Regions from separate parts of the Bacillus sp. ISL-35 genome, predicted to be linked through region 1. Evidence: a T-box and tRNA genes for the amino acid it is inferred to sense, from the RefSeq annotation. Region 1 holds a T-box; the other holds one or more tRNA genes.

Region 1 (3,187 bases):
CGACCAGGTGATTAACTGGAAAGAATATGTTGAGCAGAATTATGCTCCAAAGCTGACTGATTTCCTGGACCCGAGGGAGCAGCAAATCTTAGGAACAGTCATCGGAAAGCATCCCGATGTGAAATGGGAATTGTTTGGAGGGGCTGGAGGCACGGAGAGAAAACGGGCGTTTCTGTTTCCAGAGTATTTGGAAGCAAAACAAGAGGATTTTCAGGTGAAGCTTTTCGGCGTCGTCTATGCCAGTAAGTTCGTGAACATTGAACATCGGCAGGTACTTGGAAGCCTGATGTCACTTGGCCTGAAGCGCGGAAAGTTCGGCGACATCCTTATTGATGGAGATAAGGTCCAATTTTTTGCTGCTGCCGAAATTGCTGACTATATCAGATTACAGCTTGAATCTGTCGGCAGGGCTTCGATCAGCCTGACAGAGCTTCCCCTTGAAGAGGCAGCAGCAATCGATGATGAATGGAATGAAGTGAACACCACTGTCTCATCTTTAAGGCTGGATACAGTCATGTCTGCACTCTTCAATCTTTCCAGGCAAAAATCCCAGCTTTTGATCCAGCATGGGCACGTGAAAGTCAATTGGACTGCTATCGAAAATACAGCATTTGATTGTGGCGAAGGGGATGTCATCTCCGCGCGTGGGTACGGCCGTGCGAAAATCATCACAATTGAAGGGAAAACAAAAAAAGATAAATATCGGGTTATTGCCGGAAGAAAAAAATAATTATATAGTAAAGAAGAAGGATTTTTAGTGTTTTTGTCGAATCATAGCTTTAAGTACATAAGGATTATAACGAAATGGGAGGTGGCGTAATGCCTTTAACGCCGTTAGATATACACAACAAAGAATTCAATAAGGGATTTCGCGGGTATGATGAAGATGAAGTGAATGAGTTCCTTGATCAGGTCATCAAGGACTACGAACTAATAATCCGTGAAAAAAAGGAAATGGAAGAAAAGCTGAATGAAATGAATTCCAGGCTTGGCCATTTTACAAATATAGAAGAAACCTTGAATAAATCAATCGTTATTGCCCAGGAAGCTGGGGAAGAAGTCCGCCGCAACGCTCAGAAAGAGGCAAAGCTGATCGTTAAGGAAGCGGAAAAGAACGCAGACAGGATCATCAATGAGTCATTGTCAAAGGCACGTAAAATTGCTTTGGAAATCGAAGAATTGAAAAAGCAGTCCAAAGTATTCAGGACAAGGTTCAAGATGCTGATCGAAGCACAGCTTGATATGCTGAACACCGATGATTGGGATCACCTGCTTGAATATGAACTCGATTCAACAGAATTAAAGGCGACTGCAAGAGAAGAAGAAGATTCACTGGCTTGACGCAGGCACGCTGTTTCGCATATAATTTCATAACAAAGTGCAATACATGACAGAAACGATGACAGGGACAGTATGGCGTTCCAGTTGCTTGCTTTTTCAGCGAAATGGGGAAGGTGGAAGCCCATTGCAAGCGGATTGCCAGAAGATCACCCGATAGTTCCGAGCTGAACATCCAAACAGGATCAGTAAGCACAGGCGTGACATTCGCGTTAAGAATGCTAAGAGGACAGGATCACGATGATCCTTGTCTATTTAGGGTGGTACCGCGGGAAATAAACCTTCTCGTCCCTTTTTTAGGGATGAGGAGGTTTTTTATATTTTCAGTGATTGTTTCCTATCATGATTGCAACGGTAAAAAATAGGAGGATTAATTCAATGGAGTATAAAGACACTTTGCTTATGCCGAAGACCGAGTTTCCAATGCGCGGAAACCTTCCGAACAGGGAACCGGAAATCCAGGCTAAATGGGAAGAAATGAAGATCTATGAAAAGGTTCAAAAACACACTGAAGGGCGTCCGCTGTTCATCTTGCATGATGGACCTCCATATGCCAATGGAGATATCCATATGGGGCACGCACTGAATAAAATCCTCAAAGATTTTATTGTCCGCTATAAATCAATGAGCGGTTTCTCTTCACCGTATGTTCCTGGATGGGATACACATGGTTTGCCGATTGAGCAGGCTTTGACAAACAAGGGTGTTAAACGCAAAGAAATGACGGTAGCTGAATTCAGGAAGCTATGTGAAGAATATGCATACCAGCAGATTGAAAACCAGCGTGAACAGTTCAAGCGTCTTGGTGTCCGCGGTGACTGGGAAAATCCGTATATCACACTGAAGCCAGAATATGAGGCACAGCAAATCAAGGTATTCGGTGAAATGGCGAAGAAAGGCTACATCTACAAAGGCAAAAAACCAGTGTACTGGTCACCATCAAGTGAATCTGCGCTGGCAGAAGCAGAAATCGAGTACCAGGATAAGCGTTCAGCTTCCATCTATGTTGGGTTCCCGGTAAAGGACGGCAAAGGTGTTCTTGACCAGGATGTCGAGATCGTCATCTGGACGACAACTCCTTGGACAATTCCTGCCAACCTTGGGATTTCTGTTCACCCTGACCTCACTTATGTTGTAGTTGAGGCAAACAATAAGAAGTATCTTGTAGCCGAAGCCCTGCTTGAAGCTGTTGCCAAGGAAATCGGCTGGGAAGATGTATCAGTTGATAAGAAAGTTTCTGGTAAAGAGCTTGAAGGTGTTCTTGCAAAACATCCAATTTACGGCAGGGATTCCCTCGTGATGCTTGGAGAGCATGTTACGACTGATGCTGGTACCGGATGCGTACACACTGCACCGGGACACGGGGAGGATGACTTCCATGTCGGCCAGAAATATGGTCTTGAAGTTTTATGCCCTGTTGATGATAAAGGCGTCATGACTGCTGAAGCTGAAGGATTTGAAGGGTTGTTCTATGATCAGGCTAACAAGCCAATCACCGAAAAGCTTGAGGAAGTCGGTGCATTATTAAAGCTTAGCTTCATCACTCACTCCTATCCGCATGACTGGAGAACAAAGAAGCCGGTTATCTTCCGCGCTACTGCGCAATGGTTCGCTTCGATCAAAGATTTCCGCGGCGAGCTGCTCAAGGCCGTAGAAGAAACGAAATGGGTTCCGGCATGGGGTGAAACAAGATTGTTCAACATGGTTCGCGACCGCGGCGACTGGTGTATTTCACGCCAGCGTGCATGGGGTGTTCCAATCCCAGTATTTTACGCTGAGAACGGGCAGGAAATCATCACAGATGAAACAATCGAACATGTATCAAACCTGTTCCGTGAACACGGCTCAA
Region 2 (3,187 bases), on a different contig from region 1:
CCCACATGCAGTTCATAAATGAACATCGGCTCATCAAGTGTGCTTCGCCTCTCACGCTTCTGGAGCCACCTCTGGTCGCCCCATTTGTACCCATCAAGGGGATAAACAACCGAAGCGGTATTTGGCCTCACTTCCGAGAAGAAAGCAAACGGATCAGCTTTAAGCTTCTTATCCCCACCAGCTGTCAAAATATCATATTTATAGATAGCCCCGGTCAGATCACCCTCTAAGGCAAGCTGCCAGACACCTTCCTTATTCACTTTATGAAACTTGTGATTCTCTCCATTCCAATGATTAAAATCACCCACAAGCCTTACTTCAGACGCATTCGGAGCCCACACACAAAATCGAGTATATGTTTCAGTTCCTCGATTCATGACATGCGCACCAAATAAATTATGACTCTGATACAAATTCCCTTCATGGAACAGATGCAATTCAAACTCTGTAGGATTAATCACCAATGCCCTCCACCTGCCTTTGTTGAACAAATAAAACTTCCTATTTGAGTAGTATTCTAGTTACCATAAAGAATTCCTTGTAAACATTTTCTTAATTTTTCGACAATAATACTCAGTAAAGCCTGTAATTCGACAAAAGCCCGCAAATGGTAGCGCTTTAATGTACTAAATCTTCCAATTACGCGAAATTTGGAGAACGAAAGTTGAAAGTGAATAATGATTTTTCGAGAGGGCTGGTTGAATTTATTAGGTTTGATAGATAGAAGTTGATTAAAAATGTTTTTGGGTTGATAGCGTTTTCATATTGTCGAGGAGGTGATGGGATGGTGGTTAGGTGTGAAGAAGTCTAGGTTAAGCTGCCTGGTGTAGCAATGGTAATATGAGGCTGTTGAAAAGCTTATATTAGACAAACAGATTAAACTGTTATTTCAACAGTATTATTTCGCGTATCCTTACATACTTGGACATTAGGGGTACTGGTTCTAATTTTGTGACCTGTTTTCCCTTTTCTCCCTATAACCGGGAACATATCTCTTTCTTATTTGACCCGTTTTTCTCTTTCTGCCTACAACCGGGAACATATCTCTTCTTTATGTGACCCGTTTTCTCTTTCTCCCCATAACTGGGCACATATCTCTTCTTTATGTGACCCGTTTTTCCTTTCTTCCTATAACCGGGCATATATTTCTTCTTTATGTCACCCGTTTTTCCTTTTCGATCTTTAAACTGGCATAAATCCATAGATCTTCTAAGTACTCTGTTTTGATAGTGTTTGCTGCGTGCTGTATTGAGAAAACAACAAACTGGAAGCAAAAGCAGGCAAATTTTAAGAAACAAAAAAAAGCTGTTAGCATAATTGCTAACAGCTTTCCTTATGACCCCTACGGGATTCGAACCCGTGTTACCGCCGTGAAAGGGCGGTGTCTTAACCGCTTGACCAAGGGGCCTTATGGCGGAGAAGGAGGGATTTGAACCCTCGCGCCGGTTACCCGACCTACACCCTTAGCAGGGGCGCCTCTTCAGCCTCTTGAGTACTTCCCCATAATGGCTCCGCAGGTAGGATTCGAACCTACGACCGCTCGGTTAACAGCCGAGTGCTCTACCACTGAGCTACTGCGGAATAATATAAAAAATGGGCCTAAGTGGACTCGAACCACCGACCTCACGCTTATCAGGCGTGCGCTCTAACCAGCTGAGCTATAGGCCCATATATGGAGCGGGTGATGGGAATCGAACCCACTACATCAGCTTGGAAGGCTGAGGTTTTACCAGTAAACTACACCCGCATATTAAGAAAAGGGGCGACTGATGGGAATCGAACCCACGAATGTCGGAACCACAATCCGATGCGTTAACCACTTCGCCACAATCGCCATATCTCAATCATATAATTATTTAAATTAAATAAGGTGGCTCAGGACGGAATCGAACCGCCGACACAAGGATTTTCAGTCCTTTGCTCTACCGACTGAGCTACTGAGCCACTATAATATTATTGCATCCTAAACTTTTACTGGTTTAGGTCCTTTGCTCGAATGACCTTCGGTCTTTCTCGCAAGTTGCCGCAGAAGCTTATTCAACGATGTGAGCAACTTGCTCTACCGACTGAGCTACTGAGCCACTATAATATTGCATCCTAAAAATAAAAATGGCGGTCCCGACCGGGATCGAACCGGCGATCTCCTGCGTGACAGGCAGGCATGTTAACCGCTACACCACGGGACCAGATTGCGGGGGCAGGATTTGAACCTGCGACCTTCGGGTTATGAGCCCGACGAGCTACCGGACTGCTCCACCCCGCGACGATATTAATGATAATAAAATTATGGAGGAGGTAGAGGGATTCGAACCCCCGCGCGGTGTTACCCGCCTGTCGGTTTTCAAGACCGATCCCTTCAGCCAGACTTGGGTATACCTCCGTATTTAAAACAAGTAAAATGGTGGACCTTGTAGGACTCGAACCTACGACCGGACGGTTATGAGCCGTCTGCTCTAACCAGCTGAGCTAAAGGTCCAGGATATCCTAGATTGAATAGGTTCAACCAGATTAAATTTGGTAGCGGCGGAGGGGATCGAACCCCCGACCTTACGGGTATGAACCGTACGCTCTAGCCAGCTGAGCTACACCGCCAAATTATTTTATTAAGACATATGGTGGAGCCTAGCGGGATCGAACCGCTGACCTCCTGCGTGCAAGGCAGGCGCTCTCCCAGCTGAGCTAAGGCCCCATATTAAAATTGAAATGGTCGGGAAGACAGGATTCGAACCTGCGACCCCTTGGTCCCAAACCAAGTGCTCTACCAAGCTGAGCTACTCCCCGTTCTATTGAGAAAAAAATAATGGCGCGCCCGAAAGGAGTCGAACCCATAACCTTCTGATCCGTAGTCAGACGCTCTATCCAATTGAGCTACGGGCGCATATTTAATATATTAGCTAACTTGGTGGTGCCGAGGACCGGAATCGAACCGGTACGGTAGTCACCTACCGCAGGATTTTAAGTCCTGTGCGTCTGCCAGTTCCGCCACCCCGGCTAAGAAATGGAGCGGAAGACGGGATTCGAACCCGCGACCCCAACCTTGGCAAGGTTGTATTCTACCACTGAACTACTTCCGCATATTTAGCTTTTGAAAAAATGGTGCGGGTGAAGGGAGTCGAACCCCCACGCCTTGCGGCGCCAGATCCTAAGTCTGGTGCGTCTGCCAATTCCGCCACACCCGCATATTTTT

The links. The T-box of region 1 lies ahead of ileS (isoleucine--tRNA ligase). A T-box ahead of a tRNA ligase gene usually reads a tRNA of that ligase, here a tRNA-Ile.
Region 2: it encodes a tRNA-Ile, which carries the amino acid that the T-box ahead of ileS (isoleucine--tRNA ligase) is inferred to sense. The anticodon was not compared.

Annotation. Positions count from the first base shown of each region.
Region 1 covers NZ_JAGGQK010000002.1:508,660-511,846, forward strand. Annotated here, with positions in the region: gene J7E38_RS05740 (YlmH family RNA-binding protein) at 1-730, shown strand, start outside; gene J7E38_RS05745 (DivIVA domain-containing protein) at 820-1,341, shown strand; T-box leader at 1,391-1,634, shown strand; gene ileS (isoleucine--tRNA ligase) at 1,717-3,187, shown strand, end outside.
Region 2 covers NZ_JAGGQK010000013.1:104,335-107,521, forward strand. Annotated here, with positions in the region: gene glgB (1,4-alpha-glucan branching protein GlgB) at 1-464, opposite strand, end outside; tRNA gene J7E38_RS17585 (tRNA-Glu) at 1,337-1,408, opposite strand; tRNA gene J7E38_RS17590 (tRNA-Ser) at 1,412-1,502, opposite strand; tRNA gene J7E38_RS17595 (tRNA-Asn) at 1,507-1,581, opposite strand; tRNA gene J7E38_RS17600 (tRNA-Ile) at 1,595-1,668, opposite strand; tRNA gene J7E38_RS17605 (tRNA-Gly) at 1,674-1,747, opposite strand; tRNA gene J7E38_RS17610 (tRNA-His) at 1,762-1,834, opposite strand; tRNA gene J7E38_RS17615 (tRNA-Phe) at 1,872-1,944, opposite strand; tRNA gene J7E38_RS17620 (tRNA-Asp) at 2,111-2,186, opposite strand; tRNA gene J7E38_RS17625 (tRNA-Met) at 2,190-2,263, opposite strand; tRNA gene J7E38_RS17630 (tRNA-Ser) at 2,288-2,380, opposite strand; tRNA gene J7E38_RS17635 (tRNA-Ile) at 2,400-2,476, opposite strand; tRNA gene J7E38_RS17640 (tRNA-Met) at 2,516-2,592, opposite strand; tRNA gene J7E38_RS17645 (tRNA-Ala) at 2,614-2,689, opposite strand; tRNA gene J7E38_RS17650 (tRNA-Pro) at 2,705-2,781, opposite strand; tRNA gene J7E38_RS17655 (tRNA-Arg) at 2,802-2,878, opposite strand; tRNA gene J7E38_RS17660 (tRNA-Leu) at 2,904-2,992, opposite strand; tRNA gene J7E38_RS17665 (tRNA-Gly) at 3,000-3,074, opposite strand; tRNA gene J7E38_RS17670 (tRNA-Leu) at 3,095-3,179, opposite strand.